One region of the Sphingomonas sp. P3_C5 genome, then DNA from elsewhere that is predicted to be linked to it. Evidence: predicted binding sites of a transcription regulator. Region 1 holds the regulator's gene; each other region holds the start of a gene.

Evidence for each region. The regulator LexA, encoded in region 1, represses DNA repair genes until DNA is damaged. The targets are predictions, from matches to a motif close to GTTCCNCNCTTGTTCT.
Region 2: a site for LexA is predicted at 4,041-4,056, ahead of radA (DNA repair protein RadA). Genes of this name have one in related genera too.
Region 3: a site for LexA is predicted at 6,193-6,208, ahead of AC1DVS_RS21745 (DNA recombination protein RmuC). Genes of this name have one in related genera too.
Region 4: a site for LexA is predicted at 6,436-6,451, ahead of recA (recombinase RecA). Genes of this name have one in related genera too.

What each region holds. Positions count from the first base shown of each region.
Region 1 is NZ_JBFUHA010000002.1:17,750-25,717, reverse strand. Features, by position in the region: gene AC1DVS_RS06240 (anthranilate synthase component II) at 1-320, shown strand, start outside; gene trpD (anthranilate phosphoribosyltransferase) at 439-1,434, shown strand; gene trpC (indole-3-glycerol phosphate synthase TrpC) at 1,431-2,216, shown strand; gene moaC (cyclic pyranopterin monophosphate synthase MoaC) at 2,213-2,713, shown strand; gene AC1DVS_RS06220 (TolB family protein) at 2,679-4,226, opposite strand; gene AC1DVS_RS06215 (2OG-Fe(II) oxygenase) at 4,404-5,084, shown strand; gene AC1DVS_RS06210 (molybdopterin molybdotransferase MoeA) at 5,137-6,336, shown strand; gene lexA (transcriptional repressor LexA) at 6,406-7,086, shown strand; gene AC1DVS_RS06200 (2OG-Fe(II) oxygenase) at 7,080-7,712, opposite strand; gene AC1DVS_RS06195 (ComEC/Rec2 family competence protein) at 7,709-7,968, opposite strand, start outside.
Region 2 is NZ_JBFUHA010000006.1:240,492-248,459, forward strand. Features, by position in the region: gene AC1DVS_RS16665 (cation:proton antiporter domain-containing protein) at 1-1,546, opposite strand, end outside; gene AC1DVS_RS16670 (iron-sulfur cluster assembly scaffold protein) at 1,543-1,977, opposite strand; gene AC1DVS_RS16675 (CvpA family protein) at 2,042-2,614, opposite strand; gene radA (DNA repair protein RadA) at 2,645-4,018, opposite strand; gene AC1DVS_RS16685 (glycoside hydrolase family 43 protein) at 4,591-6,240, opposite strand; gene AC1DVS_RS16690 (glycoside hydrolase family 43 protein) at 6,396-7,968, opposite strand, start outside.
Region 3 is NZ_JBFUHA010000010.1:102,666-110,633, forward strand. Features, by position in the region: gene rapZ (RNase adapter RapZ) at 1-857, shown strand, start outside; gene AC1DVS_RS21715 (PTS sugar transporter subunit IIA) at 854-1,261, shown strand; gene AC1DVS_RS21720 (HPr family phosphocarrier protein) at 1,261-1,533, shown strand; gene AC1DVS_RS21725 (TrmH family RNA methyltransferase) at 1,669-2,475, shown strand; gene AC1DVS_RS21730 (META domain-containing protein) at 2,536-3,252, shown strand; gene AC1DVS_RS21735 (ferritin-like domain-containing protein) at 3,256-3,930, opposite strand; gene AC1DVS_RS21740 (tetratricopeptide repeat protein) at 4,055-4,753, opposite strand; gene AC1DVS_RS21745 (DNA recombination protein RmuC) at 4,785-6,179, opposite strand; gene def (peptide deformylase) at 6,356-6,886, opposite strand; gene recR (recombination mediator RecR) at 6,943-7,539, opposite strand; gene fmt (methionyl-tRNA formyltransferase) at 7,593-7,968, shown strand, end outside.
Region 4 is NZ_JBFUHA010000007.1:14,111-22,078, forward strand. Features, by position in the region: gene AC1DVS_RS17350 (M24 family metallopeptidase) at 1-1,209, opposite strand, end outside; gene AC1DVS_RS17355 (hypothetical protein) at 1,249-1,569, opposite strand; gene AC1DVS_RS17360 (dicarboxylate/amino acid:cation symporter) at 1,688-3,004, shown strand; gene AC1DVS_RS17365 (glutathione S-transferase family protein) at 3,442-4,068, opposite strand; gene AC1DVS_RS17370 (class I SAM-dependent methyltransferase) at 4,097-4,987, opposite strand; gene recA (recombinase RecA) at 5,252-6,358, opposite strand; gene AC1DVS_RS17380 (DUF6304 family protein) at 6,605-7,300, shown strand; gene AC1DVS_RS17385 (adenosine deaminase) at 7,349-7,968, shown strand, end outside.

The sequences.
Region 1 (7,968 bases):
ATTTCGGCGGCCATGTCGTTCGTGGCGGTCTGATGCACGGCAAGACCTCACCAGTCACCCATGACGGCACCGGCCTGTTCGAAGGCCTGCCCTCGCCCTTCACCGCGACTCGCTATCATTCGCTGATCGTCGAGGACATTCCGGCAGACCTGATCGTCAACGCCACCGCCGACGATGGCTCGGTGATGGGCTTCCGCCACAAGACGCTCCCGATCCACGGCGTCCAGTTCCACCCGGAGAGCATAGCGACCGAACACGGCCATGCGCTGCTGGCCAATTTCGTCAGGCTCGCCGGGATCGACGTAAAGGCGCTGGCGTGATTTCCACAGAGCTCCGTCACCCCGGACGTGTTCCGGGGTCCACTGTTCCGCGCACGCAGACGGTCCGGCTCCTGCGGAACCGTGGATGCCGGAACAAGTCCGGCATGACGGTGGTGGCGTGACGACTCTCACCCTCCTTCCCGATCCCTCGACTCCGCTCTCCCACGAAAGCGCGGCGCAGGCCTTCGCCGACATCCTCGACGCGAAGACCTCGGAAGAAGCGATCGCCGAGTTCCTCATCGCGCTCGCCGATCGCGGCGAGACCAGCATCGAGATCGCGGAAGCGGCTCGTGCACTCCGCGCCCGCCTCATCCCCATCGACGCACCCCATGGCGCGATCGATGTCTGCGGCACCGGCGGCGACGGCCACCACACCCTCAACGTCTCCACCGCTGTCTCGATCGTCGTCGCGGCTTGCGGCGTCCCGGTCGCGAAACACGGCAACCGCGCCGCCTCCTCCAAGGCAGGGGCCGCCGACACGCTCGAGGCGCTCGGGCTCGACATGGAGCGCGCCGGGCTCAACGCCGAGGCGAGCCTGCGCGATATCGGCATCGCCTTCCTGTTCGCCGGCAACCATCACCCGGCGATGAAGCGCATCACCCCGATCCGCCGCAAGATCGGCCGCCGCACCATTTTCAACCTGATGGGCCCGCTCGCCAATCCGGCGCGCGTGACCCGCCAGCTGATCGGCATCGCCCGCCCCGATTACGCAGCCCCCTATGCCGAGGCGCTCGAACAGCTCGGCACCGAGGCAGCGCTGGTCGTCTCGGGCGAGGAAGGCCTGGACGAAGTCTCGGGGGCCGGCCCGACCATCGCAATCAGCGTCGGCACCCTGTCGATGCCACCGCGTATCGCTCCCGAGGATGCCGGCCTCCCGCGCCACGCCATCGCGGCCATCCGCGGCGGCGATCCCGAATATAATGCCGCCGCCCTCCGCCGCCTGCTCACTGGTGAGCACGGCGCCTATCGCGACGCGGTGCTGCTCAACGCAGCGGCCGCGCTGATGGTCGCCGCCCGCGCAACTGACCTCCCTGAAGGTGTCGCCATCGCTGCCGAAGCGCTCGATTCGGGTGCCGCGAACGCGCTGCTGAACCGCTGGATCGCATATCCATGACTGACATTCTCGACCGTATCCTCGAAACCAAGCGCGCCGAGGTCGCCGCCCGCAAGGCGACGATGCCGCTCGCCGATCTCGACGCCGCCGCCGATCGCCAGAGCCCGCCGCGGGGCTTTCGCGCCGCGCTCGACGCCCGTGCCGCGACCGGCCACGCGCTCATCGCCGAGATCAAGAAGGCAAGCCCCTCCAAGGGCCTGATCCGCGCCGATTTCGACCCGCCCGCACACGCCCGCGCCTATCAGGCCGGCGGTGCAGCGTGCCTGTCAGTGCTGACGGACGAACCCTGGTTCCAGGGCGCCGACTCCTATCTCACCGCCGCCCGCAATGCCTGCGATTTGCCGGTGCTGCGCAAGGATTTCATGGTCGATCCCTGGCAGGTCCCCGAATCCCGCGCGATCGGCGCCGACGCGATCCTGCTGATCATGGCCGCGCTCGACGATGGCCTCCTCGCCGAGATCGAAGCGAGCGCCATCGAATGCGAGATGGATGTGCTGGTCGAAGTCCATGACGCGAAGGAACTCGAGCGCGCGATGAAGCTCAAATCGCGTCTGATCGGCGTCAACAACCGCAACCTGCGCGATTTCACCGTCGATTTCGAGAACAGCTACCGCCTCGTCGACAAGGCTCCGAAGGACTGCACCTTCGTCGCCGAAAGCGGCCTCACCATCCGCGCCGATCTCGACCGCATGGCCGAACACGGCATACATTGTTTCCTGATCGGCGAAGCGCTGATGCGCCAGCCCGATCTCGAGGCGGCAACCCGGGCGCTGGTGGGATGAGCGGCCTCACCCATCTCGACGAGGCCGGTGCCGCGCACATGGTCGATGTCTCGGCCAAGGCGACGACCGCCCGCGAAGCGGTCGCCACCGGCCGCATCACCATGTCGCCCGAAGCCGCCACCGCGATCCGCACCGGCACAGCCCTGAAAGGCGATGTCCTCGCCGTCGCCCGCGTCGCCGGCATCATGGCGGCGAAGAAGACCGCCGAGCTCATCCCGCTCTGCCATCCCCTGCCCCTGACCCGTATCGCGATCGATCTTGCGGTGGACGACGCCGGCGTAACGGCCACCGCCACCGCCGCCACCGATGCGAAGACCGGCGTCGAGATGGAAGCCCTCACCGCTGTCTCGGTCACGCTGCTGACGATCTACGACATGGCCAAGGCGATCGACAAAGCCATGACGATCACCGGCATCCGCCTGCTCACCAAGACCGGCGGCAAGTCGGGCGACTGGAAGGCGGTCAGCGAACCAGCCGATAGCTCACAAACGCGATGAACTTGCTGTCCGGCGACCAGGACGGGACGTTCATCGTCCCCTGCCCGCCGAACAGCCGCGTCAGCACCCGCGGCGGCGCGCTGCCGTCGGCCGGCATGATCTTCAGCATCACGTCGCGGTTCGGCGGATGGTCGCCCAAATCGACATCGAGCCCGAACGACACGTACGCAATCCACTTCTCGTCAGGTGAGATATGCGGGAACCAGTCGCGGTAGTTCGCGTCCCTCGTCACCTGCTCCGGGTCGCTGCCGTCAGCATGCGCCCGCCAGATCTGCATCGCCCCGGTCCGGGTCGAGTTGAAATAGAGGAAGCGCCCATCGGGCGTATATTCAGGCCCGTCATCGACCCCAGGCCCCTTGATCAGCGGCCGCTCCGGCCCGCCCGCCAGATCCTGGGCATAGACATCATAGTCGTTGGTCTCGGAGCGCACGAACACATAGGCGATCGTCTTCCCGTCCGGCGACCAGCCATGCCAGTAGGAGCGCGCATCAGCATGGCTGATCATCAGCCGAGGCGCGCTCGAGCCGGCGAGCGGCAGCAGGTAGATGCGCGAGAGATTGTCCGCCTCTGACTGGTCGGAGATGATCAGCTGCGATCCGTCGGGCGAGATCCCATGATCGTTGTTGTTCTTGCGATTGGGCCCGGTGTCGATGACGGCCGGCTCACCGCCACCCACCGGGATCCGGTAGATCAGCCCGCCGCTGTTGTAGACCAGCGAACTGCCGTCCCGCGTCCAGTTCGGCGCCTCGATCTTCCCGTCGAAATGCCGCACCACGCGCCTGTACACATCGTCGACGCCGACCGGCATCACCTCGAGCGTGCTCTCGACCTTCGCCGGATAGCCCGTGTCGGGCACGACAGCGAGCACCGGCACTGACAGTGCCACGTTGCTGAAAACAGCCGTCTCCTTCACCTTGTTGTCGTGCGCCGAGACAGCAAGGCCGACATAGGACGGGCCCGGCAACGCGATCCGGAAATTGCCGCCCGCATGGTGCAGCTTGCCGTCCGCGCCCGTCACCGAGAAATAGACATACTCGCCCTCACGCTCGAGTCTGATGCCGTGCGGCGCCTTGATGTTCGACGAAATCTCCCGCGTCGGCCCATCCTGAACTTCGCGATACTGCAGCGCGGCTGCGCCATTGCCGTGGATCATCACATCGGCAAAGGGGGATCCCGGGGTCAAATTCTGGCGGATCATCATCCCCGCCTTGCGGTGCGGATCGCCACCACGGCCGATCCAATCGATATCGGCAGCGACATGGAGATCACCCGAACGCCGTGTCCAGACGAAGTGGAACGCATCTTTCTCCGCCCAGATATTGGCGCCGCCGCCCGTCACGCGATAGGTCTTGGTCGCCGGATCGAACGATACCGCGCCCGGCAGCGCAGTCGCGCCGATATCGGCTTGCTGCTCGAAAACGCCGAGCTTCGGACCCGCCTTTCGCGCGTCCGCGGCGCCACCCAGCGCCAGTCCCAGCAGCGTGCTTATGGCAATGATGCGGTTCGCTTTCATAACCCCTCCAGCGTGTCGCGGATCGGCGGCGCCGTCCGGTTCCTTTGCGTGAATGGTACCGCTAACGCCCACGCAAGGCGAGCGGCAAGGCCGCCGATACGAGAAGGAAAGCCGGACCAACTCTTGTGGCGCCGCCCCACGATAAGAGATAGGAACCGGGAAGACGGGATTATAACGATGCCACTCCTTTCCCAGCCGATTGTCGACGATGGCATCCGCCAGCCCCCGCGCCTGGCTTCGATCCAGTCGCCGGTAGTGGTCGGCGCGCAGCACACCGACATCGCGGGCGATCCGTCGGAAGCCCTGGAGAGCTTTACGCGACACCGCGCGGTTGCGTTGTCGGGCCTCCTCGAGCCTGCGTTTCTGCAGACTCTGCTGCGCCTCTGCGGCAAGGCGAGCTTCGTCAGGGATACTGAAACCGACGTCGCGCAACGCGAGCGGGAGGTGCCCGGTATTGCCGGCGGCGCACTCACGCTCGCGCTGAAACGGCAAAACCTGTTCGAGTGGCTCAATCAGGTGACCGGCTGCTGCCCCCTGCACGGCACCTTCGGCCGCGTGATGCAGATCCAGCCTCAAGATCCCCCTTCGCTGAACTGGCACGACGATCTGCCTGAGGACCCGTCGCGGCGTCTGGCGATCACGATCAACCTCAGCGAGCATTCCTATGACGGCGGCCTGTTCGAACTGCGCGCCAAGCAAAGCGGAGAGTTGCTGGCCCGGCATCGGCACACCGAGCTTGGTTCGGCGCTGATCTTCGAAGTCTCCGATCAGCTCGAACACCGCGTATGGCCGGTCACCGCCGGCGGTCCCAGGAGGACCTATACCGGCTGGTTCCTGGACGGCACCGGGCGGCCCTGACGTGCATCTCGCCGCGATGGTCTCCCGCAATCCGAGGCGCTAGGGCGTCGCAATGCCTCCGAAAACCTCCTCGCCTCTCCTCGCCGTCACCGAAGCCCGGACACGCCTGTTCGCGCTCGCACCGCCGATCGACACCGAGACGATCCCCATTCGCGACGCCGCCGGCCGCTGGGCGGCCGACGACATCCGCGCGCTCCGCACCCAGCCCGCCGCCGATCTCTCGGCGATGGATGGATATGCCATCCGCTTCGCTGATCTGCCCGGCCCGCTCACCCTGATCGGTGAGAGCGCCGCCGGGCGCGCGTTCCCTGGCACCGTCGGCACCGGCGAAACCGTGCGCATCTTCACCGGTGCGGCGATGCCCGCCGGCGCCGATACCGTGCTCGTCCAGGAAGAGGCAGCGCGCGACGGCGACCAGATAACGCTCGCCGGCGAAGGGCCGAAGAACCTCGGCCGGAACATCCGCCGCAAGGGCCTCGACTTCTCGACTGGCGACCTGCTCATCGCAAAGGGCGATCGGCTCACGCCCGCGCGGATCGCCGTGGCGGCAACCGGCGGACACGGCGCACTCCCGGTTCATCGCCGCCTGCGCGTCGCCATCGTCGCGACTGGCGACGAGCTCGTCGCCCCCGGCACCGCACTCAGCGACTCCGTACTCCCGGAATCCAACGGCGCCATGCTCGCCGCGATGCTGACCGATCTGCCCGTCGACATCCTCAATCTCGGCATCCTGCCCGACCAGCTGGACGTCATCGCGGACGCCTTTGCCCGGGTCGATGCGGATATCCTCGTCACCACCGGCGGCGCATCGGTCGGCGATCACGATCTTGTCCGTCCCGGGCTCGAGGCAGCAGGCGGCAGCCTCGATTTCTGGCGGATTGCACTCCGCCCCGGCAAGCCGATGATGGCCGGCCGGCTCGGCAAGGCGGTCGTGCTCGGCCTGCCCGGCAATCCGGTCTCTGCCTTCGTCACCGCATTCCTGTTCGTCCGCCCGCTGATCGCGGCGATGTCCGGCGCAGCCGATCCGCTGCCTCGCACCATTGCCGCGATCCTCGGCGAAGACCTGCCGGCGAACGACCACCGCGAAGACTATCTTCGCGCCGAAACGCGGGACGGCCGCGTCTTTTCCCTGGGGTTGCAAGACAGTTCGATGCTCCGCACCCTGGCCCGCGCCGACAGCCTGATCGTGCGCAGACCCCATGCGCCAGCGGCCGTACCGGGCGACTCGGTGGAAATCCTCAGCATCGTCTGACAGGGGGCGCTTGACAGGCGGTTGGAACATTGCGTAAACGTTCCCAGTCTGTTCCGACGGAGAAATGGGATGCTAACGCGCAAGCAGCACGAGCTGATCTGCTTCATCAATGATCGCCTCGCCGAAACCGGCGTGTCGCCCTCGTTCGAGGAGATGAAGGAAGCCCTCGATCTCAAATCGAAGTCGGGCGTCCACCGCCTGATCAGCGCGCTCGAGGAGCGCAAGTTTATCCGCCGCCTGCCGAACCGCGCCCGCGCGCTTGAAGTGCTGCGCATGCCGGAACGGCCGGAGACCGCGCGCAAGGCGGCTGCCGCGACGCCGGCCAGCCCCACTCCCGGCAATGTCCGCAAGCTTCCGGAGCCCGCCAATGACGTGATCGAAATCCCGCTGCACGGCCGGATCGCGGCCGGTGTGCCGATCGAGGCGTTCGAAGGCCACTCGATGCTCGCGGTACCTGCGGCGCTGCTCGGCGGCGGCGAACATTATGCGCTCGAAGTATCCGGGGATTCGATGGTCGAAGCCGGCATCCTCGATGGCGATTATGCGCTGATCCGCCGCACCGATGTCGCCCGCGACGGCGAGATCGTCGTGGCGCTGATCGAGGACAGTGAGGCGACGCTCAAATATTTCCGCCGCGAAGGTGCGATGATCCGGCTCGATCCCGCCAACCGCGCTTATGATCCGCAGCGTTATGCGCCGGATCAGGTGCGCGTGCAGGGCAAGCTGGCGGGGTTGCTTCGGCGCTATTGAGCCGCCCGCGCCCGCCGCACCCAGCAATTGATCGCGAAGCGCGAATCCTCGAAGTTGCGTGACGGGCAGATGACCGGACGTACTTCGTGGCGCGCGAAGGACGCGAATGCGGTCAGGCTGTTCTGCTCGGGCTGAACATCCTCGAAGCGGTCGCTCGCGGGATTGAACGGGTGGAGCCGCAGTGCGCCACCCGAATAGGCTTTGGGCTCGCGGTGGAAATAATAGACCGCACTCAGCACACGGTCACCGGCAGGCTCGATATCCGCGCGATTGCGACGGGATTCAGTGTCGGTATGCTCGCGGTAGAAGTCGCCATCATTATAGGCGATCAGCGAAAGCTGGATGTGCGCCACCTCGAACGCCGCTAAACCAAGCCCCCGCGCCAGTTCGGGCACCGCGTCGCGCACTCGGTGCCGGAACCTATCCTTCCAGGGATAATGGGGCGCCATTGCCGTGGCCGAGCTCCGGAAGTCCGCCCTGAGCTCGCCGCGCCCGACACGTGATGGCGCGAAGCTGGCCTGATTGGCCAGCGCCCAGTCCAGGATCGCCTGATGCTCCTCGACTGGCAGGAAGTCCCGCCATTGCATGTGTGGAGAAGGCTGGTCGAGGCTCGAAAGGGCGTTCACGGCCCGTTTATCGCGTGTCGGCGATACGTGCGCAACGGGGCTATCGGCGGAGTAGGCATCAGCCAGGGGTGCGCATCGCCCGCCTGCCTGACCGTCACCACGCGCCCGTTCGACAGGGACACGGCAACGCCACCCGTCTGCGCCAGGGTCGGGCGGTCGAGCTTCAGCCAGCGCGGGCGGCAGGTCATAGGCAAGCGGCGTTCGCTGACAACGATATCAGCCGTGCCGCATGCAGCGATCAGTTCGGCCACCGGCA
Region 2 (7,968 bases), on a different contig from region 1:
CCGGCGAGCCCTTGAGCTTGATGAGTGCTCGGCGATCGAAGGTGCGCGCGAAAATCGCCGCCTTGGGGAAAGCCTCATGGACTGCCTCCATCAGCGCGGCGTCGAGCTGGTCGCCATCGATGCAGAACAGGATCAGCTCGGCCTCGGCAGCGCCGGCCTGGCGCAGCAGATCGAGCCTGGTGCCATCGCCATAATAGACCTTGGCGCCGAAGCTGCCGGCGACGTCGATCATCTCGATATCGGTATCGATCAGGGTAACGGGGACGCCCTGCGCGATGAGCATCTGCGCGACCGTCTGGCCGAAGCGGCCATAGCCGACGACCAGCGCGTTGGCGCCGTCGGACGTCGGCTCATCGCGCTCGCCGCCCCTGATGGGTTCGGCACGCATGCCTTCGGTGATGCGCATCAGGAACGGGGTGGTCGCCATGGAGAGGGTGACGATCGCACCGAACAGGCTCGCCGCCTCGGGCGCGATCAGATAGGCGTGCTGCGCCTGGGCGAACAGGACGAAGCCGAACTCGCCGCCCTGGCTGAGCAGCAGCCCGAGCGCGAGCGCGCTGCGCCAGGTCATCTTGAAGATCAGGCCGATGCCCATGATGATCGCCGCCTTGGTGACGATCAGCGCGAACGCCATGCCGATCACGAAGAAGGGCCGGTCAGCGATCGCGTGGAGATCGAGCATCATGCCGACCGCCAAGAAGAACAGGCCGAGCAGGATCGAGCGGAATGGCTCGACATCGGCTTCGAGCTCGTGGCGATAGGGGCTGTCGGCCAGCATCACGCCGGCGACGAAGGCGCCGAGCGCGGTCGACAGGCCGAGCGCCTCCATCACCGCGGCGGCGGCGATGACGGTGAACAGGCCGGCAAAGACGAACATCTCGCGCTCGCCGAGATTGCCGATGATGCGGAACAAGGGCCGCAGCAGATAGCGCCCGGCGAGGATCAGCCCGACCACCGCAAGTACCGTGTAGATGAAGAGCAGCCAGCCCGGTGGGCCGTTCATGTCCGCCGGGTTGCGCGACATCACCGCGACGATCGTGATCAGCGGTACGATCGACAGGTCCTGGAACAGCAGGATCGAAAAGGCGCGCTCGCCGAACGGAGTGCGGAGCCTTCCCGCCGATTGCAGCAGCGGCAGCACCTGCGCGGTCGAGGAGAGCGCGAGCGGGAGGCCGAGCGCGAGCGCGGCCGCGACGGAAAATGGCGCGGTCGACATTTTGCTGATGGCCATCACTACCGCCGAGACGGCGAGCCCGCAGAGCACGACCTGGAGCAGGCCTAGTCCGAAAATCTCCTTTTTGAGCGTCCATAGACGCTGCGGGTTGAGCTCGAGCCCGACGATGAACAGCAGGAGGGTGATGCCGAGCTCAGCGACGCCGATCTTGGATTGAGCCCCGTCGATCAGGTGAAGCGCCTGCGGGCCGACCAGCGCGCCGGCGACGAGATAGCCAAGGGTCGCGCCAAGGCCGAGGCGCCTGAAGATCAGGACGAAGAACAGGCCGAAGCCGAGCAGGACGACTGCGTCGTAGAGCAGGCTTTCCGTCATGCGGTAGCGCTGGCGCGAGCGGTGGTGGCGGCCTCGGCGGCGGCTTCGAAGGCGAGCCGGATCGAGGCGTGGCGGGCGGTGTGCGGCAGCGCGGGGGTGAAGAGTTCGAAGCCGGGCCAGTCGGGGAGCGGCCCCTCGCCTGCCAGCCATGCCGTCAGTGCGTCGCGTGCGGCGGCCAGTTCCTGCGGGGTCTTCCCGAGCACGCTGGCGGCCATCAGCGATGAGGAGGCCTGGCCGAGGGCGCAGGCGCGCACCAGCAGGCCGACCTCAGCCACCCTGCCCTCGTCATCCATGTTTACGTCGACCGTCACCCTGCTGCCGCAGACCGGTGAACGCTTCTCGGCGGTGCCCATCGGATCGGCGAGCCGCTCGTGATGGGGGATGGTCGCGGCGAGACGCAGGATTTCGGTGTTGTAGAGCGGCGCGTTCATGCGACTGATGTAAGGCAGGAACGTGCGCAGCACACCCCCTGGCGTTCGGCTGACGACATGAGGATCACTTCGTCACATTCCCTGCATCGGCGCTGTTGTCGGCAGGCGCCGCACCGCGGGGACCGAATACCGGCTGGCCCTTGCGGCGGCGGTCGACGAAATCGGCGATGCTCGCGCTGGTCGCGTTGAGCAGGGGATAGGTGCGCGACTTGCTCAGCCATTCGGGGCGGTGCGAGGGGCCGCCATGCATGGTGTCCGTCACCAGCACGACGAGCAGGAAGCCGAGGCTCGCGAGGATCAGGCCCTTGAGCGCGCCGAAGCCGAAGCCGAGCGCGCGATCGACCGGGCCGAGGACCGAATCGCGCGTCCGCGAGCCGATTGCCCTCGCGACCGCGCGGCCGGCGAAATAGGTCACGCCCGAGATGATCGCGAAGGACAGGACGGCAGCGCCCGTCACCGTGCCGACCGAATTGGACAACAGATGGGCGAGCGGGGTGTGGAACAGCTTCAGCATGAAGATGATCGCGACCCAGGCGAACAGCGACAGCACCTCCGTCACGAAGCCGCGCATCAGCCCGAGAACGGCCGCGCCGCCGACAGCGATGAGGACGAGAATATCGAGTGCAGTCAGTCCCATCGGTGCGCGTACCTGCCTAAAAGACCGTCGCTATCCTCGCCCGAGCATATGGTCAACGAAGCCGCCGAGCGTGCGGAAGCCGGATAGCGTGAGGCCGCTCTTGTCGCCGGCGATCGCGCCCGGCACCAGCGCGCGCTCGAAGCCGAGCTTACCGGCTTCCTTGAGGCGGAGCGGGCCGTGCGCCACCGGGCGGATTTCGCCGGACAGGGCGATCTCGCCGAACGCGACAGCGTCCGATGGCACCGGTCTTTCGCTGAGCGCCGAGACGAGCGCGGCTGCCACTGCGAGATCGGCGGCGGGATCCTGCACGCGGTAGCCGCCGGCGATGTTGAGGTAGACTTCGGAGGAGGAGAAGCTGAGCCCGCACCGCGCTTCGAGCACGGCGAGGACCATCGCCAGCCGGCCTGAATCCCAGCCGACCACCGCCCGCCTTGGCGTGGCGCCACTGGCGAGGCGGACGACCAAAGCCTGGATCTCGACCAGCACCGGCCTTGTGCCCTCGAGCGCCGGGAACACCACGGTGCCCGTCACGCCCTCGTCGCGCTGGGTGAGGAACAGGGCCGACGGGTTCGACACCTCGGCCAGCCCCTCGGCGACCATCGCGAAAACGCCGATCTCGTCGGTGCCGCCGAAGCGGTTCTTGATGGCGCGGAGGATGCGATATTGGTGGCTGCGCTCGCCCTCGAAGCTCAGCACGGTATCGACCATATGCTCGAGCACGCGCGGGCCGGCGATGCTGCCGTCCTTGGTGACATGGCCGACCAGCACCACCGCGGTGCCGCGCTCCTTCGCGAAGCGGATCAGCTCCTGCGCCGAGGCGCGGACCTGGCTGACGGTGCCGGGGGCGCCTTCGATCAGGTCCGAATGCATGGTCTGGATGGAATCGATCACCAGCAAAGCGGGCGGCCTCCCCTGCCCCAAGGTCGTCAGGATATCGCGCGTGGAAGTGGCCGCGGCGAGCTGCACCGGCGCGGCGCCGAGCCCGAGCCGGCGGGCGCGGAGCCTGACCTGGTCGACCGCCTCCTCGCCCGAAACATAGGCGACCGGCAGCCCGGCCAGCGCCATCTGCGCCGCCGCCTGCAGCAACAGGGTCGATTTGCCGATCCCGGGATCGCCGCCGATCAGCGTCGCCGAGCCTTCGACGAAGCCGCCGCCAAGCGCGCGGTCGAGCTCGGCGATGCCGCTTGGCATGCGCTCGGGCAGGGTGATCTCGGCATCGAGCCCGACCATCGTCATCGCCCGGCCGCCGGATTGCAGGTTATGCTTGGCCTGGAACGGCGTGACGATGCCGCCCACCTCCTCGACCAGCGTGTTCCACTCAGCGCAATCGGCGCACTGCCCCGCCCAGCGGTTCGCGACGGAGCCACAGGCCTGGCAGACATAGCGTTTCTGAGGTTTTGCCATGGGGTATGGGCCTAGCGGAAACGGAACGAGAGGGGAACAGATTTTCTTGGCGCATCGCGGAGCGGAAGAACAGAGCGCGCGCCTTCTGATGGCTCGCAATGACGCTATGGGCGATTTCAGGCACGGGTTGAATCGCCTGCGCGGGTTCGCGGCGAAAATGTTGGACGTGTGACATAATTCGGCGCGGATTTCGGATGCTGGAGGGGATATCACGAGGGGAATGTGCGGAAACCGAGCGCCGCTGTTGGAGAATTTTGTCACACCTATCGGGGGCTGTCGCAGCCGGGGCTTGGACCAGGCGGGTGGAGACAGCGACCGGCGTCTCCGTGGTTGTTGGAAATGTCATGAGGGTCCACTGACATTTCCTATCTGTACAGAACATTGTACAGATCGTGTCAGGGCGCTGATGACGTGCACACTCAGTTTCTAGGCACCTCGCCGATCTGGCGGCGATCATGCGGCAAAGGTGTGAGGACGCGGAGATAACGAGGCCCTGGTTCGATTGGCGCGACCTATTTAGTATAGTGTCCCCAAAACTCTTTGAGGTGGTGCTTCTCTTCGGCGGGCGAAGATCAGCGGGGGCTGCTGCCTGGCCCGACCCGGTAATAGTCAAAGTCGACACGGCCGCCGGCGGTCTTGGTCGAATAATAGAAGAGGGCGAAGCGATACCCCATGAAGTGCGGGAAGGTGTAGGTCAGGCGCGAGGGACGGCCAATGGGGATCCAGGATTTGCCGTCGAGGCTGTAGGAGAAGCGGGCGACCTCAGGCGCGGGCTGAAATTCGCATTCGACCCTCAGATGAACAGTTTTGCCAGAAAGGGGAATGGAGGCGATCTCCTCGGGATGGTCGGAGTCGGCGCTCACCATGACGAGAGATTTGGCGCCTTCGCTCATCTTGACGCCAACAAAACCATAGCGCTTCTGAAAAGCGGCCAGGCCGGCCCAGTCGCCGTCTTTCATGCCGCTCACGTCGATGCTGGTGGTGGCGGAACTGGCAGGCCCAAAGGTGCGCTGAGTGAGGGTATTCGGAGCCTCGGGCAGAGCGGAAACCACCCGGTTGGTGACTAAGCTCAGATAGCCGGGGCGCTTGGAGAGCGACCAGTAACCAGGCTCAGGATTGTGATTCCATTGCCAGGCGAGAGGCAGCCTGGGGGCGCCGGGCCGGCGGGCGAATTCGTCGGAGGCGACGATGCCGGATGCGCCGGAGGCGCCCTGTCCGCCGGCGGGAATGTCAAGCGTCATGGGCACCTTGCCGTCCTGGCCGAGCACGGGCCAGCCGTCCTTCCAGGTCACGGGCACCAGGTAGGGGATGCGGCCGACGGCGCCGTTGTCCTTGAAAAGATAGGCATACCATTTGCCTTCCGGGGTATCGATGAGGCTGCCCTGGGCGATGCCGCGATCATCGAGCGCGATGCGGCCCTCGTACGGACCATCGATTGCGTCGGCACGGTGGATGATGACAGTGCGCGCCCAGCGGCTCCCGGGCGAGGCGATGTTGACGAGGTAATAGCGGCCATTGGCTTTGAAAAACTGCGAGCCCTCCCCTTTGAGCCCGCCCTGGTCAGCGCCGAAGAGGGCGTTTACGTTGTCGACGATGACCTTGTTCACGCCGCCGGGCTTGATGCCGGAAAGATCGGATTGCAGTTCGACAAGCGTGATGCGACCGCTCCCGAAAACCATGTAAACGCGACCGTCGTCGTCGAAGAACAAGCTATGGTCACCCAGCGAGGGCTCGAAACTCGTCGCTTTCCACGGGCCTCGCTCCGGATCACGCGTGGTGTAGATGTGGGTGCGTCCTGTATTGGCGGAGAAAGTCGAGGCATAGAACACGCCGTCGTGATACCGCAGGCTGCTCGCCCAAGAGCCTTGACCATAGGCGTTCTTGCCGTTTTCGAGGCGGAGGGCTTCGTTGTCGGCCAGGGTTTCATAGGCGTAGGAGGCCATCCGCCAGTTGACCAGGTCCGTCGACTTCATGATCGGGAGGCCCGGGCTCATGTGCATCGTCGTGCTGCTCATATAGTAGGTTTTTCCTACACGGATGATCGCGATGTCCGGGACGTCGGCCCAGATAAGGGGATTGTGCGCAGGAGCCGCCTGTGCCGGCTGTTCCGCCGGAACGGCGCCAGACGCGACGGAGACAAGGGCGAGGGCCATCAGGGAAAAAATCGGACGGTTCATGAGACGGGCTGAAGGGCGGCTCAGGTTGCCAGGGTGTTTGTCCATGTTTTGTCTCCGAAGTTAATCAGCGAGCCGAGGGTATCGATCCGCTTCACGCAGCACGCGACCAAGGCCCGCCACCGCGCATGAGAAATAAAGGGACACTATATTTAACTGGGCCAGACCACAGGCGCAGCCTATTTAGTATAGTGTCCCCAAAACTATTGTGTCCCCGTCTCCGCATAGGGTCCGACGATCGCACCGGTGAACCCGGCCGCCGTCGCCGTCGTCAGCAGAGAGGCGTCGGCATTGCTCAGAACAGACCGGTAGTGTTTCCCGTCAAGGCTGTACGAAAAGCCCGCTTTCGCCTTGTCGACGTTCATGCGCAGATAAATCGGCCGCCCGGCGGGAAGCTGCACCGGCGTTTCGGCGAGCTGCCTGCCATGTGACGGCTCCTTCTCCCCCGCGCGCGCGCGGACGCGCAGCACGGTCTTGCCGGCATCGTTCAGGCCGAGCCCAAAGGCGTAATAGAAATGGTCATTCTGCACCGCCATCAGCCCGGCTTCGTCGCCGGCCCCGTGCGGGTGAAACCGCATCGGCGTGGTGATGGACGCGGTCATATGCGCGAGGCGGCGGCCGACGAAGCTCGGCTGGACCTTGTCGCCCATATGGTCGCTCCGCGGCGTGACCGTCAGCTCGCCGCCGCGCACCTGCCACCACTCAGTATGCGGCGTCCGCGCGAAGAGCCATTGCGGCCCAAGCGCCGATCCGGTGAAGGCCTCGCGGACAGCATAATTGCCGTTGAGGAAACGCCCCGCCGGAACCCTGCGCGGCAGCGCCGGCCCTTTGACGGCGTAGGGAACCGCGGTCCCTTTCGGGGTTATGACCGGCCACCCATCCCGCCAGGTCACCGGCAGCATGAAGGTTTCGCGCCCGGTCGCAAAGCGGCCCGGATCCTGCGGCGGGGTCGCCAGATCATAGACGCGCGTGCCGAGGAAGAAGGCCCACCATTTGCCTTTAGCGTCCTGCAGCAGGTCGGCATGGCCGGCCGCGGTCACCGGATTTGGGCGATCGTCGCGCAATCCGAACTGGGTCAGGATCGGGTTGTTGGGATTGGCGGTGTAGGGGCCGAACGGCTTGCTCGATTTATAGGCAAGCTCGCCATGATAATAGCCGGTGCCGCCGCCCGCCGCCAACACCAGATACTGGCCGTTGATCTTATAAAGGTGCGGGCCTTCGATATATTCGGTGTGCCACGGCGCCTTGTCGCCACCGTCCACCAGCACGACGTCGTCGGAGCGCTTGGCGAAGGTGACCGGGTCCACCTCCATCAGCCAGATCGCGGTGTGCGCGTCGTAGCGCTTCTTGGGCGGACCGCCCTGGTGGATGACATAGAGTTTGCCGTCGTCGTCGAAGAACAGCGAGGGATCGATCCCGTCGATGTGCGGCAGCCAGATCGGCTTGGACCAGGGTCCCGCCGGATTCTTCGCCGTCACGATGAAATTCCCGCCGCACCGGATGCAGGTGTTGATGACGTAGAAAATGCCATGGTGGTAGGAGATCTGCGGCGCGTAGACGCCGTTATTGCTCAGCCAGAGTCCGTCGAACGGCATCATATCCGGCCGATCGATGACGTTGCCGATCTGCTTCCAGTTCACGAGGTCGCGGCTGTGGAAGATCGGGATTCCGGGATAGAAGGCGAAGGTCGAGTTGATCAGGTAATAGTCGTCCCCGACGCGCACTGCGCTCGGGTCGGCATAGAAGCCGCTGAGCACCGGGTTGCGATATTCGCCT
Region 3 (7,968 bases), on a different contig from region 1:
TCGACAATCTTCCTCTGCTGCTGCTCGATCGCCTGCTCGACGCACCACTGGCAGAGGGCGCCGAGCGCGTGTCGCAGCCGCTCGCGCTTGGCATCGGCGCCCGCACCCGCGATTTCGATCCCCAGAGGATCCTCAAGCGAATCAGGAAGCTCCGAGGGGATCATGGCCATGACATCGGCATGCTGTTCCTCGATTGCGCAGGCGGCGAACTCGAGCGGCGCTATTCGGAGACGCGGCGCCGCCATCCGCTCGCGCTCGACCGGCCCGCGAGTGACGGCATCGCCCGCGAACGCGAGCTCCTCGCCCCCCTTCGCGACCGGGCGAACCGGCTGATCGATACGACCAACTTGACGGCGAACGAACTGGCGCAGCAAATCCGCTCCACTTTCTCAGGCGAGGGGCTGGGCGAGCCGACCATATCCGTCACTTCGTTCGGATTCGCGCGGGGCGTGCCGCGCAATGCCGATCTCGTTTTCGACATGCGCTTCCTGCGCAACCCGCATTGGGTGGAGAAATTGCGACCCGGGACCGGGCTCGACGCCGATGTCAGCGCCTATATCGCCGATGATACGGCCTATGAGGCGGCGCTGGCGCAGATCGAATCGCTGCTGCTGCTGTTGCTCCCGCGCTACAGGGCGGAGGGCAAATCCTATGTGACGATCGCTTTTGGCTGTACCGGGGGGAGACATCGCTCAGTCCATGTCGCCGAACGCGTCGCGGCACGGTTGCGCGCCGAAGGATTTTCGCCCACGGTCGCGCACCGCGATCTTGCTGCGGCACCCCAGGACTCGCTGGAAGGTGCGGCCGGTGTCGCTCATGACCAGATTAGTCTGGGGGATGGGATTCAGTTGGAATGATCGGCCTCGTTTTGGTGACGCACGGACGCCTCGCCGAGGAGTTTGTGACCGCGATGGAACATGTCGTGGGAAAGCAGGAGCGAATCGCGACGATCGCGATTGGGCCCGAGGACGACATGGAAGCGCGCCGCGCCGACATTGCCACTGCGATCGGCGAGGTCGATTCGGGGCGCGGCGTGATCGTCCTGACGGATCTTTTTGGCGGCACGCCGTCAAATCTCGCCATCTCGCTGATGGAGCGCGGGCGGATCGAGGTGATCGCCGGCATCAACCTGCCGATGCTGATCCGGCTCGAATCGGCGCGCAAGACGATGAAAGTGGTCGACGCGGTCGCCGCCGCGCGCGAGGCGGGGCGGAAATATATCTCGGTCGCCTCCGAGGTTCTCGGCGAGGCTGCTGCCTGATGTCGGTCAGCCGTACCGTGCTCATCACCAACAAGCGTGGCCTGCATGCGCGGGCAAGTGCCAAGTTCGTGACGCTCGCCTCGACCCAGCCGGTCGAGGTCGCTGTGGAGAAGGACGGCGCGGGTTCAGTGACGGGCACTTCGATCATGGGCCTGATGATGCTTGGCGCCGCGATGGGCGATTCGATCGTGATCAGCGCCGAGGGTGACGGGGCTGAACAGGCGGTCGGGGCGCTGTGCGAGCTGGTCGAGGCTAAGTTCGGGGAGGATTGATTCCTTCTTACTCCCCTCCCCGCCTGCGGGAGGGGTTGGGGGTGGGCTCCCGGCCCCCACAAGTGGAACATTCGAGGATAGCGGGAGCCCACCCCCGGCCCCTCCCGCAAGCGGGAGGGGGGAAGAAAGAAGTAGATGCCCCGCGAGATTACCGCTTACTCCAACCCGCTCATCAAGCGTGTCCGCCAGCTTCGTGAGAAGCGGCATCGGCGTGAGGAAGGGCTGTTTCTCGCCGAGGGCCTGCGCATTCTGACCGAGGCGCGGGAAAGCGGGCGGATTCCGGAATATCTCTTCTTCGCCCGCGACAGCGCCGGCCACCCACTCGTCCGTGCCCTTATCGCAGATGTCGAGGCAGCTGGCGGCGAGGCGATCGAGACGGTTCCCGACATCCTTTCGAAGCTCTCGGGCAAGGACAACCCCCAGGCCGTGGTCGGGGTCTTCCCGGAGTTCGCCACCTCGCTCGAGTCGCTCGACCGTAGCAGCGCCGATATCTGGCTGGTCGCCGAACGGCTGCGCGATCCCGGCAATCTCGGCACGATCCTGCGCACCGGCGATGCTGTCGGCGCCGGCGGGCTGATCCTGATCGGCGAATGCGTCGATCCCTTCTCGGTAGAGGCAGTGCGCGCTAGCATGGGCGCGCTGTTCACCGTGCCGATCGTCCAGGCCGATTGGACTGACTTCCTCGCCTGGCTCCGCGCCGGGCCGGGGCAACTGGTCGGGCTCAGCCTCGATACCGAGACAAATTATCGCGCCGCGACCTATCAGGCGCCGGCCTTCCTGCTGACCGGCAACGAAGCGCAGGGCATGCCCGCCGACTACGCCGCCGCCTGCGACCTGCTGGTCAAGATCCCCATGCTGGGCAAGGCCGACAGCCTCAATGCAGCGGTCGCGACTGCGGTGATGGCTTATGAAGTGCTGGCGCAAAATCCTTCCCGCCGCTGAACCGCTGCGTAACGAGCGGTTCAGGCGCGCTCTCCTATCCGACCAGGCAAGGAGACGAAGATGAAGATCGCGCTTGCCCTTGTTGCCCCTGCCCTGTTTCTCGCCGGTTCAGCGATCGCCGCACCACCCGAGGCGCCATATCGTGCGTTGGGCACTGAGCCGGGCTGGACGCTGACGATCCACCATGGCCTGATCCGCTATGTCGGCGATTACGGCCGGACCCGTGTGACGACCACGGCGCCAGAGCCACGGCCGAGCTTCAACGGGCGCCGCTACGTCACACCCCGCATCACCATCGATATCACCCGCGCGCCCTGCAATGACGGCATGAGCGACCGCGAGTTCCCCGAGCGGGTGATGGTGACGGTTGGTCGCCGGACCGTGCGCGGCTGCGGCGGCGACCCGATCTTGGCGCAGGCGCGCGCGCCGGTGATCGACGGGAAATGGCTGATCGAGACAGTGGACGGCCATGCGATCCGCAGCGGACGCCAACCGGCGATCAGCTTTACCGATGGCCGGATCAGCGGGAACGGCGGCTGCAATAGCTTTGGCGGTTCATACCGCTTCGCACGCGGCACGCTGACGGCAGGCCCACTGATCTCGACCAAGATGGCATGCCTTGGGCCGATCATGCTCGAGGAACAGGCGATCTTTCAATTGCTCGGTCGGCCTCTCAGCGTGAGTTCCAATCGCAACGACAAGCTCGTGCTGAGCGCGGGGGGCGCCCGGACGATGGTGCTGGTGCGGGCGGGCCGTGGCTTCCCCGAGCGGGACTAAGCTTCAGGCAGCCAGCAACTGCTCGACCGGCTCGGTGTCGTGGCTGTCCTGCCAGTCAGTTCGGCGCCTCAGCCAGGGATTGAGGTACAACAAGGGCAGCTTGACGAAGATCAGGCTGCGATGGACCCAGGCGTCGGCGATCCGCTCCGAAAGCCTGGGCATGCCGCCATCATGCGCCTTGAGCCAGGCCTTGTAGGGCATCCAGTGTGACGGCTCGTCGCGCTCGACCACCTTGAATATCTTGATCAGCGCATGATCAGATTTGACGATGAAGGACTGGAGCAGGTCATCGACCTGGTTCATGCCTCTGATCTCGGTGATCATCACGATCCGGCACAGGCGATTGAACAGGGTGTCGCTAGCGACCACGGCAGCCGTATCCAGATCGTCGATATGGCAGCCGAAGGTGAGCTTGATCAGCCGGTCGATATGGCCGCAGGTGCGATCGACGAAGAAGGGCTTCATGCCGAGATGCTCGAAATAGCGCCTGAACATCAGATAATGTTTGCGCTCGTCGGCCCGGTGTTTCTCGACCTGGGCAATGAAATCGCCGTCGTCCGGATATTTCGCGCGGACCGCCTCGAGCACCCGGTCGAGGCTCTGATATCCACGATGCTCGTTGTAGATATACACCGAGGCAAGGATATCGAGATAGCGGCGGCGGGCTCTGGCAAACATCGTCTGGTCCTGCAGGCATTCGATGACCCCCGGAACATACAGCATATTCGGGCATGACGCCATTTCGTCACCGGCTCGCCGTCCGCAAATGGAACGGATTCGGACCTGAATGGAATTGGTCGGATCAGGTCTTTGGCCGGCTGCGCGCGATATATTCCAGCTCGGTTTTCGCCTTTTCATAGCCGGGATCCAGCGCGAGGCACTTGTTCAGCAATTCGGTCGCGTCATCCCAGCGGCCAAGCTCGATCTGCGCATAGGCCATGCTGTGCCATGCCTTGCAGAGGAACGCCGTACGATCGGACCCATCGGCCTCTGCCGCCAGGGATGCGGCGTGGCGACCGGCATCGAGCATCTCGGGCCACGCCTTGATCGCCTGATAGGCAAAGGTCAGCTCCGCCCAATATTGGCGTTGAGCGGGCCGCATGGCGGCGGCGCGCACCAGATAGGGGATCGCAGCCGCGGGTTGGCCGCCATCGTCCAGCAGGTATCCCTTGGCCCAGAGCGCCACACACCACCCCTTCCCGATCACGACAGCGGGGCTTGCGGGTTTCTGGGCTCGGACTTCATCCATGTAGCGCCGCGATTCGGCCGCATCGGCCGCGCAATAGATGTGGCGCTTTTCGCCTGCATTGGCCTTTTCAAATTCTTCGAGCAGCGGATCGACGAGCGCTGTCGCATCCGCCACCTGCTTGGCTACGATCAAATCGGCGATGTGGTCGGCACGCCCGTCGAGCGTTTGCGCCGCAGCGCTCGTGGCTTCATGTTGAAGTGCAGGCATCGCCGGAGCGGCTGTCCCAAGCATCAGCGCAAACCAGAAAACCATCCTCGTTACTCCCCACCTAGCTGTCCTGCGTTTACTCCGCCGCTTCGCTCAGCCCCTCGATCAACGCCGGCGTATCGCCATAGCGCGCAAGCGCCTCGACTGGTGGCACATCCTCGATCTCTCGGGCGCCTGGCTCGATATTGAGGTCACGCAGCTTGCGCGCCGTCACCAGGGTGCGAGTTTCGAAGCTGCTGACGAACGCGTTGTAATTATTGACCGCCGACGTCAGTCCGCCGCCCACTTTGCGCAGATCGCCCGCCGCCTTGGCGAGGCGATCATAGAGCTCCTTGCCGAGCTCTCCGATTTGCCGCGCCTCTTTCGCGAGCCGCTCCTGCCGCCAGACCGCCGAGACGGTGCGCGCGATCGCGATCAGATTGGTCGGGGTGGCGAGCAGCACGCGCTTCTCGAAGGCGAAATCCCAGAGCGTCGGATCATGCTCGAGCGCAGCCGACAGGAAATGCTCGCCGGGCACGAACATGATGACATAATCGGGCGCGTCGGCGAACTGGCTCCAATAGGCCTTGTTGCCGAGACCGTTGACATGGGCGCGCATCGAGGCGGCGTGGGCGGCAAGGCCGATCAGCCGCTCAGCCTCATCGACCGCACCGAAGGCGTCCTGATAGGCATTGAGCGAGACCTTGGCGTCAATCACCAGCGCACGGCCGCCGGGGACCCGGATGATCGCGTCCGGGCGCAGCCGGCCGCCATCGTCGCTCACGACATTCACCTCAGTCTGAAAATCCGTATGTTCTGATAAGCCACAGGTTTCCAAGACATTCTTAAGCTGCTGCTCGCCCCAGCGCCCCCGGGACTTCGGCGCATTGCGGAGTGAGTTGACCAGCTTGGCCGCTTCGCTGCTGACCTTTTCCTGGCCGACGCGCAGCCCTTCGAGCTGGCCCTTGAGCTGATCGAACGCGCCCTGGCGCTCGCTTTCGACCTTGGTGACGGTCTCCTCATATTTCAGGAGCCGGTCGCTGACGGGCTGGAGCATCGATTTGAGGTTCTGGCCGGCCGTCTCCTCGGACTGTTTGAAGCGAGCTTCGGCGCGCTCGAGAAATGCTTTCTGGGCTTCGTTGAGCAGCTTGCTGGCGGTTTCGTTGAAATGGCCGGTCATCGCTTCGCGGCTGTTCCTGAACTCCTCGAGCCGTGCCTCAAAGGCCTCGGCATGGGCGCGCAGGCTCGCATTTTCCGTACGGAATCCATCACGTTCGTTGCGAATGACGTCAAGCTCGTCGCGCAGCTGCGTGGCGGCGCGCGCGCGTTCCTCGGCGCCGGCGAGATCAACGATGGCGCGTTTGAACTCCTCGGTCCTGGCATCGCGTTCCGCCAGCGCGGCGGCGGCACCACGGCCACCGAGGAACCACCCGATCACAAGCCCGACAAGCAGGACGGCGATCAGCGCCAGAGGGATCGTCAGGCCGGTCATGATATGCCTCGCTGGAACATTGGGTGAACCTTAGGCCTGCGAGGCGATAAGGTAAATGCTTGCGCGGCACAGGCCGACGCGTTGGGCGGCACGGTGGCTCTTGGCCTCAAAGGCGAGAGTGACGGCTTGCGGAGGGTAAAGAGAGTGCGTCACCCCAGCGCAGGCGAGGTGGCGGATCAGGCTGCCTTGCGGGCCTTGGCCAGCTTCTTGAGCACCATGTCGCGCTTGAGGCGCGAGATATGGTCGATGAACAGCACGCCGTTCAGATGGTCGATCTCGTGCTGGATGCAGGTTGAGAGCAGGCCGTCGAAATCGGCCTCATGCGCGGCACCCTCACCATCTAGCCATTTCACCCGGCAGCGCGCGGGGCGCTCGACCTCGGCATACTGATCGGGGATCGAGAGGCATCCCTCATTGTAGAGCGCCGTCTCCTCGCTGACCGACACCAGCTCGGGATTGACGAACACCAGAGGGGCGCGGATCGGCTTGGCGTCCTCAGCGTCGCTTTCGGGCTCCTGCAGATCGATAACGACGATGCGCTGCTCTATCCCGACCTGAGTCGCGGCGAGACCGATGCCCCGGGCGTCGTACATCGTGTCGAACATGTTGGAGATGATCGCGCGGACAGACTCGTCGATCTGGGCGACAGGCTTCGCCACGGCGCGCAGGCCGGGGTCGGGAACTTCGAGGATATTGAGGACGGACATGATCGCGAGCTAGGAAAGAGGAGGCCMGGCGTCAAGTTTCGGGTGATACACCCATATCAGGAAACCGGCCGGCGCGCCCTGAGCGCCTGAGCGAGCGTGCCCTCATCGAGATAGTCGAGCTCTCCGCCGACCGGCAGGCCGTGCGCGAGCTGGGTGACGCGGATCGGGAAGCGCTCGATCCGCTCGGCGATGTAGTGCGCAGTGGTCTGGCCTTCGAGCGTCGCATTCATCGCCAGCACGACCTCGTCGACACCGCCTGCTTCAATGCGCCGGACGAGCGAATCGATCGCGAGATCCTCGGGCCGCACGCCTTCGAGTGCCGAGAGCCGGCCACCCAGCACATGAAAGCGCCCTGGGAACAGCCGCGAGCGATCAAGCGCCCACAGATCGGCAACCTCCTCGACCACACACAAAGCGCGGGCATCGCGGCGCGGATCGGCGCAGACGCCGCATGGGTTAGTTGTATCGATATTGCCGCAGACAGAGCAGCTTGCCAGTCGTTCTTCCACAGCAGTGAGAGCTGACAGCAACGGCCCAAGCGCTGCCTCACGCTTCTTGAGCAGATGCAGCACCGCACGGCGTGCCGAACGGGGGCCCAGGCCGGGCAGCCGGGCCAGTGCCTGGGTGAGCGCTTCGATCTCGGGAGATGCCATGCAGAACAGATAGGGGGTTGCACTGCCCTCTGCCAAGCGGCCAGAGCAGATCCATGCGGATCGTCTTCATGGGAACCCCCGATTTCTCGGTGCCGGTGCTTCAGGCGCTGGTGGATTCAGGCCATGACGTCGTGGCGGCTTACAGCCAGCCGCCACGTCGCGCCGGGCGTGGCAAGGCGGTGACGCCCTCCCCTGTGCAGACGCGAGCCGAGGTGCTGGGGATCCCCGTCCGTACCCCGCTGACGTTGCGGGACGCCGAAGCGCAGGCCGAATTCGCCACTCTGGACGTGGATGTGGCGGTCGTCGCCGCCTATGGCCTTATCCTGCCCCGTGCGGTGCTGGACGCGCCGCGGCGCGGTTGCCTTAACGTCCATGCCTCGCTGCTACCGCGCTGGCGGGGTGCGGCCCCCATCCAACGCGCTATCCTGG
Region 4 (7,968 bases), on a different contig from region 1:
TTTCGGGCCGCTCTCGGTCATATGGAAGCAATCCTCGATCCGCACCCCGAACTTGCCCGGCAGATACAGCCCGGGCTCGTCCGAGAAACACATGCCGGGCGCAAGCGGCGTCGTCTCGCCATGGACGAGATTGACCGGTTCATGCCCATCGAGTCCGATGCCATGTCCGGTGCGGTGCGACAGGCCGGGTAGCCGGTAGCGCGGGCCATAGCCGAGCGCCTCGTAATGGCGGCGCACCGCATCATCGACACTACCCGCCGGCACGCCCAGCTGCGCGGCGGCGAAGCCGGTTGCCTGGCCGCCATGGACATCGCCCCAGACCTTGCGCTGCTCCGTGCTCGCGGTGCCAAACACGAAGGTGCGCGAGACGTCGGACTGATAGCCCTGCACAGTGCAGCCACAGTCCATCAGCACGATCTGCCCGTCCGCCACCATCTGCGGCGCGCGGCTGCCATGCGGATAGGCGGCAGCCTCGCCGATCAGGATCAGCGCGAATTCGGGGTCGCCACCCAGCTTGCGGGTCGCTGCGTTCATCAACGCGCCGATATCGGCCGGCGTCATCCCCTTCTCGATGCGCGGCCACGCCCAGCGATAAGCGGCGATCGTCACATCAGTCGCGGTCTGCATCAGCGCGATCTCAGGCGCGGTCTTGATCATCCGGCAGCCGCGCACGACCGGATCGGCTTTGACGATCTTCGCGCCCGGCAGTGCGCGTGCCAAGCCGGTCACCGCAAAATAGCGCACTGTCTCCTCGATGCCGATCGGACGGCCGTCGAGCTTGCGCTCCTTAAGGAACCCCGCGACCAATTTCAGCGGATCCTCGTCCTCCTGCCAAACGCGCACCTCGGCCGGCACGCCAAGCGTCTGGCGGACCGAAGGTTCCTCGAAAAAAGGCGTGACGATGCAGGCGTCGCCCTCGACCGGCAGGACCGCCATGGTCAGCCGCTCGCTGCGGCCCCAGCGGACTCCCGTGAAATAGATCAGTGATGAGCCCGCCTCGATCAGCACCGCGCCGATGCCGTTCGCCTTCATCAGCGCCTGCGCCCGCGCAATCCGCGCGCGGCGCTCAGCCTCATCGATCGGCGCGGTGCCCGCGGCAATATCGGCGAGTGCGGAAAGATCGGGCTCCGCGGCGCGCAGGACCGCGGGCACATTCAGAAACGGCAGGATCGCGGCTGCGGCCAGTGCGCTCCGGCGGGTCAACAACATGCAGGGGCACTCCGGTTGGGCTTGGGTCTTGTGCCAGGATCAGGGATGTTTGCGCGGCTCGGGCGGCGGCGGACATTTATAGGTGAGCTGCAGATTGGTGATCACCGGTGCCGGATTGCCGGCGCTGTCGGTTTCCTGGTCATAAGTCTGGCCAGTCGCGCTGAGCTCGCCGATCTCGCAACGGTTGGCGGCGGCACGGTCGAGATCCTCCTCGACCAGGGCAAGCTGGTTCGCCTGCAACCTCGCGACGGTGATCAGGAAGGCACCGCCCGGCAGATTGGAAATCTGATAGGGCGGCGGCGGCGGCTCGGCAGGTGCCGGCGTCGCGGCTTGCAGCAGGATCAGGACGAAGGGGTTCATGCCATGATTCCTCGGATTGAGCCCAGTCGAAACGGGGGTCGGGCAGGACTGGACATAAGGCCCTTGACCGCGCCGCCGCAATCCCCTTCCCTGCCCGCCGCATTCCGGGGGAGTTTTGATGGCCAAGCGCCTTACGCTGTATATCCTGATCGGGCTGGTGCTCGGCGGCATTGTCGGATGGGGTATCCATTGGCGGTTCGATGACGGAACCCCCGAAAGCGCCAAATATCTGACGACGATCGCGCATTATTTCCTGATCGTCACCACGGTTTTCCTCCGCCTGATCAAGATGATCATCGCGCCGCTGGTCTTTTCCACCCTCGTGGTCGGCATCGCGCATATGGGCGATACCGGCGCGCTGGGCCGTGTCGGGTTGCGGTCGCTCGGCTGGTTCATCTGCGCGAGCCTCATGTCGCTCACGCTCGGGCTGCTGATGTTCCATCTGTCGATGGAGATTGCGAGCTGGTTCGATATCTCGCTTACCCTGACCCTGCCGACAGCTGAGGCCGGCGTGCCGGTCGCCACCGACGCCTTCAGCATCGAGAAGTTCGTCACCCATATCGTCCCCTCATCGATGATCGACGCGATGGCGACCAACGAGATCATTCAGATCGTGGTCTTCTCGGTCTTTTTCGGCGTGGCGCTGACCGCGATCGGCGAGAAGGCGGCACCCATTGTCCGCGCGATCGAAGGGCTGGTCGCGATCATGCTGCAGATCACCAGCTATGTGATGCGCTTCGCCCCCTTCGCGGTGTTCGGCGCGGTTGCGGCGACGCTCACCGAGAGCGGGCCAAGCGCGATCGGCAAGCTCGGCTTCTTCATGGCGAGCTTCTATACCGGGCTCGCCGTGCTGTGGGTCCTGCTGATCGGGCTCGGCTTCCTGTTCGTGGGCCGCAGCATCGTGCGACTGATCGGCTATGTCCGCGCGCCTGTCATCCTGGCCTTCACCACTGCCTCGTCAGAGGCCGCCTATCCGCGCACGCTGGAAGCGCTCGAGCGCTTCGGCGTGCCGCCCAAGATCGCCAGCTTCGTGCTGCCGCTCGGCTATTCGTTCAATCTCGACGGCTCGATGATGTACATGACCTTCGCGTCGCTGTTCATCGCCCATGCCTATAATGTGCCCCTGTCGATCGGGCAGCAGATCACGATGCTGCTGATCCTGATGGTCACGTCGAAGGGAATCGCCGGCGTGCCCCGCGCCAGCCTGGTGGTGATCGCGGCGACGCTGCCGCTGTTCAACATCCCCGAATATGGCCTGGGCCTGATCCTTGCCGTGGACCATTTCCTCGACATGGGCCGCTCGGCGACCAATGTGGTCGGCAATGCCGTCGCGGCGAGCGTCGTCGCGAAATGGGAGGGCGGCTTCAACCCGCCCGAACCGGCCGAGGCCGAGCCGCCACATGCGCCGAGCCATGGGCTCAGCGGTCACGGCTAGCGCGCTGAGACTGCAATCCGGACAGCGCGCCGTCCGTCCAGACCCATGGCGCGATTCAACCTCATCGCTGGATCGATCATAGGATGTGCACGGGACGTCTAAGAAGCCCGGGCTGCTCTTTCTCACGGTCTGGCTATTTGGATGCTGCGCGCGACGCCACGGATGGCGCCTGCGCGCCGTATTTCCCTGTTAATTTCCCTGTTATTCCCTGTTCCGGGCTGAGCACGCTGACGGAGAATTCTATAAACCACGGTAATATTTAGAATATATTCTTAACGCGGCTGGAGACGGCGTCAAAAAAAGAATAAATTCCCTGTTCCTGCGAATTAACAGGGAATTTCGTAGCCTCGAGAATGGGGTGGCGATCAGCAATGGTTCGCCTCGTCAGGGACCGTCGAACCAGCCGGATCTGAAGGTCGTCGCTTTTCACGAGGCGGTTACGCATAAGCATAAGGCCCGCCCCGCGCGAGTGCCGCCTGATAGGCTGGGCGGGTATGGATCATGTCGAGCCACGCAATGGTGTGCGGGCGCGACGGGCCGAGTCCGGCGCGGCTGCGGGCCGCCTCGAGCGGGAAGCTCATCATGATGTCGGCCGCTGTCATCTCGTCGCCAGTGAACCAGGCGCGCTGCGACAGCTCGGATTCGACATAATCGAGATGGACGTCGATCATCGGCTGGATCCGCTTTGCAGCCGTCTTGCCCAGCAAGGGAACCCGGGTGAGGACCAGCTTCACCAGCAAGGGCGGCATCAGCGAGCCCTCGGCATAATGGAGAAACTGGCGGTAGCGCAGCACGGATTCGCGGTGCGCGGGCGGACCGAGCCGGCCATCTGCCTTCTCAACCAGATATTCGATGATGGCGCCTGTTTCGGCGACGACGGTGTCGCCGTCAGTGATCACCGGTGACTTGCCGAGTGGGTGGACCTGCTTCAGCTCGGGCGGGGCGAGCATTGTCTGCTTGTTCCGCTCATAGCGCTTGACCTCATAGGGCAGCTCAAGCTCCTCGAGCATCCAGAGGATGCGCTGCGAGCGCGAATTTTCGAGGTGATGGACGATAATCGTCATGCGCGCTCTCCCGTCATTATTGCCTTCATTATTGGCTCTGCGCGGAGCATAGCCACGCTGCGGCAGGGAAATCCACAACATCGCCCTGATGGTAGCGTTCCAGCACTGCGGCGAGACGCGCCGCCATAGCCGGGCGTTCTTCCGGGGGCGCCGCGCGCAGCGGGGTTGCTGCCGGACCAATGCGGCCGAACAGATCGAGCGCGTCGCCCACGGGGTCGGCTCCGGCGCCCGCATGATAGATATAGTCGATCGGAGTCGCCTCCACATCCCGCCAACCCGCTTCGGTCAGCAGCGCGCGAACGACATCGGGGTCGGCAAAGGCGAACGGTCCCGGCATATAGCCGCTCGGCTGCGGTGGCGGCGCGCCGAGTACCGCCGCGACGATCTCCTCCGCCCAGGGGTTGAGTGCGATCGACCTGAAGCAGGAAAAGACCAGCCGCCCAGCCGGCGCCGCCGCCGCCCGGATCGCTGTGAAGGCGGGTACTGGATCCGGGAAGAACATCACGCCGTGGCGCGAGACGAACAAGTCGATCGGGGCATGGTCGCCGGCGATTGCCTCGACCGGGCCCAGTTCGAAGCGCAGATTGGGCAAGTCCCCGCTGCGAGCCCGGGCCGTGGCGACGAGCCCGGGGGAGATATCCACCCCGAGGACGTCGGCGTCAGGCAGCGCCGCCGCCAGAGCCATGCTGGTCGCACCGGCGCCGCAGCCGATATCGAGGATCCAAGGCGCAGGCTGCCCTGCGACAGCCGCGATTGCGGCTGCGTTGAGGTGCGGCGCGAGGCTGGCAAAGCTGCGATCGGTACGCACCCATTCAGCGGCCCAGACATCGCCAACCGAGCCCTCCCAATCACTGGGGCTGAAGGTGCGAATCGCCCCGCTCGGGTCCGGGGTTTTGGGCGGATTCTGAGGTGTCGCCATATCCAGTGTCATCCTGATCTTGGGAATCTCGGGGAGCCTGATAGCACCGGCGGAGCGGCGTTGGCGCGCAAGGTTAGGCTGGCCCGACGCGAGGCGCAAACGCGCTGCCGGAAAGCGGGCCAAAATATGAAAGGCCCACCAACGCGGGCGGGCCTTTCCGGGTTTTGCGACGGGGAGAACGCCGCTGAACTTTTGAAGTGGGGAGCCGGCAAGCCGCCCCCTTTTCTTCTTCTCCTCTCCCTTGGGGAAGAGAGGAGAAGAAGATCACATATCCTCGTCGCCGTCGTCCGCCTCGGGGCCGACCATCATCTCTTCGGCGACCTTGTCGGTGCGGGCCCGGATCGCCTTTTCGAGGCGATCGGCCATCTCCGGATTTTCCTTAAGGAAGGTCTTCGAATTCTCGCGGCCCTGGCCGATGCGAACGCTGTCGTAGGAGAACCAGGCGCCCGATTTCTCGACCAGCCCCGCCTTGACGCCGAGATCGAGGATCTCGCCGATCTTCGACACGCCCTGGCCGTACATGATGTCGAACTCGACCTGCTTGAACGGCGGCGCGACCTTGTTCTTGACGACCTTCACCCGGGTGGTGTTGCCGATGATCTCCTCGCGATCCTTGATCTGGCCGGTGCGGCGGATATCGAGGCGGACCGAGGCGTAGAATTTCAGCGCATTGCCGCCCGTCGTCGTCTCCGGGTTGCCATACATCACGCCGATCTTCATGCGCAGCTGGTTGATGAAGATCACCATGCAGCGCGAGCGGCTGATCGAGCCGGTGAGCTTGCGCAGCGACTGCGACATCAGGCGTGCCTGAAGGCCGACATGGCTGTCGCCCATCTCGCCCTCGATTTCAGCGCGGGGCACGAGCGCCGCGACCGAATCGACCACCAGCACATCGATCGCGTTGGAACGCACCAGCGTATCGACGATCTCGAGCGCCTGCTCGCCGGTGTCGGGCTGCGAGACGATCAGCTCGTCGATATTGACCCCAAGCTTCTTGGCATAGACCGGATCGAGCGCATGCTCGGCATCGACGAACGCCGCGGTGCCGCCAGTCTTCTGCGCCTCTGCGATGACATGCAGTGCAAGCGTCGTCTTGCCCGAGCTCTCCGGCCCGTAAATCTCGATCACCCGGCCGCGCGGCAGGCCGCCGACGCCGAGGGCGATATCGAGCCCGAGCGAGCCGGTCGAGATCGCCTCGACCTGCATCGTCTCCTTCGAGCCGAGCCGCATCGCGCTGCCCTTGCCGAAAGCGCGATCGATCTGCGCGAGTGCTGCCTCGAGTGCCTTGGCGCGCTCGCCTGAAGCTTTCTCGTTCGCCTTGTCTGTGGATGCTGCCATTTTGCTGTCGATGACCTTCAAAGATACCGCCATTAGGAGCCTCCATCGCTAGACTGTTCGCCTCACGCGTTCAATGCGTGTTGGAAGCTTCGTATATGGTTTGTTCTGTAAGAACAAGTGGAGAACGATCTTTTTTTGTTCCGTCGTTCCCAAGCCTGTAAAAATAGGCGTGGGCACCCGCATTCATCGTTCAGCGATCGCAACTGATCCGTGCTAAGCCGGCCAGCGGGATGCGCCAAATAGGCTCGCCTCCTCAGCAATCAGGCGCGATGGAACGACATGGCTGGCGGTATACATCCTGAGGAAGCCCCGCTCGTTATCTATCGAGGCTCCTATGCCGATGAGCGCGGTACATTTCCGGCCGTTTTCACCAATGACGGTGAAGCTTTCACCATGACGGTTCTCGGCGTGACGTTTCGCGGCGAATCATTCGATAGTCTCGAGCCGGACCCGGACACCCCCGCCGCTTCGCTGGTTGGATTCACTAATGACCTCTGCAATGACCTCTGCGCGTGCGACATCTCGCTGACGATGCCCCTTTCGATTCTCATGGAGGGAATCGACACAGTAGCTGACCTGAAGGTCGATCTCCACTTGGGTGCTCCAAAGCCGCCGCCGCATGGCGGGATCAGCAGCGAATTGCTGAAATTGACACTGACCTTCTCCAATATTCGCCTCCTGTCCTCTGGCAATACCAGTTATTTTGAAGATGAGTTGCATGATCTCGCGCGCCAACTTCCTATGGGGACCAGCATCAAGAGCTGCCTCTTCTGTCAATATTCTGACTATAGCCCAGCCGGCAACGGCCTCATTGGCAGCATGATGTGTTTCAGGAACATCAAGGCGGAATATAGTCGAGTGAACAGCAAAGACGCGTTCTGGGTCGTGCATGACCGCTTTGATCGCCAGGTCCAGGAAACCTATCTCTGCGAGGACTTCACGTCGCGCATTGCCGGCACCGGATACCGCGGCTGAGACGAAAGACGCCCTTGCCCCCCTGCCCGCCCCGGGCAATGAAGCGGCATGACCGACCATGACTTCATCACCGGCCTGCCCAAGGCCGAGCTCCATCTCCATATCGAGGGCAGTCTCGAGCCCGAGCTGATGTTCGCGCTGGCGAAACGCAACCATATCGCGATCCCGTTCGCGAGCGTCGAAGAGGTGCGGGCTGCCTATGCCTTCTCCAACCTCCAGGACTTTCTCGACATCTATTATGCCGGCGCCAATGTGCTGCAGACCGAGCAGGATTTCCGAGACCTGGCAGTCGCCTATTTCGATCGGGCCGCCGCAGACTGTGTCGTCCATGCCGAAATCATGTTCGATCCGCAGACGCACACCGATCGCGGCATCGCCTTCGACACGGTGATCACTGGCCTGCTTGCCGGCATGGCGGATGCGAAAGCGCGGCATGGCATGACATCGAAGCTGATCCTGAGCTTCCTGCGCCACCTCGACGAGGACGCCGCCTTCGCCACGCTCGCGGCTGCCGAGCCCTGGCTCGACCGGATTGACGCAGTGGGCCTCGATTCGTCCGAGCTCGGACACCCGCCCGAGAAATTCGCCCGAGTGTTCGCGGCGGCGCGGGCCAAGGGCCTGCGCCTCGTCGCGCATGCCGGCGAAGAAGGGCCGCCCGACTATGTCTG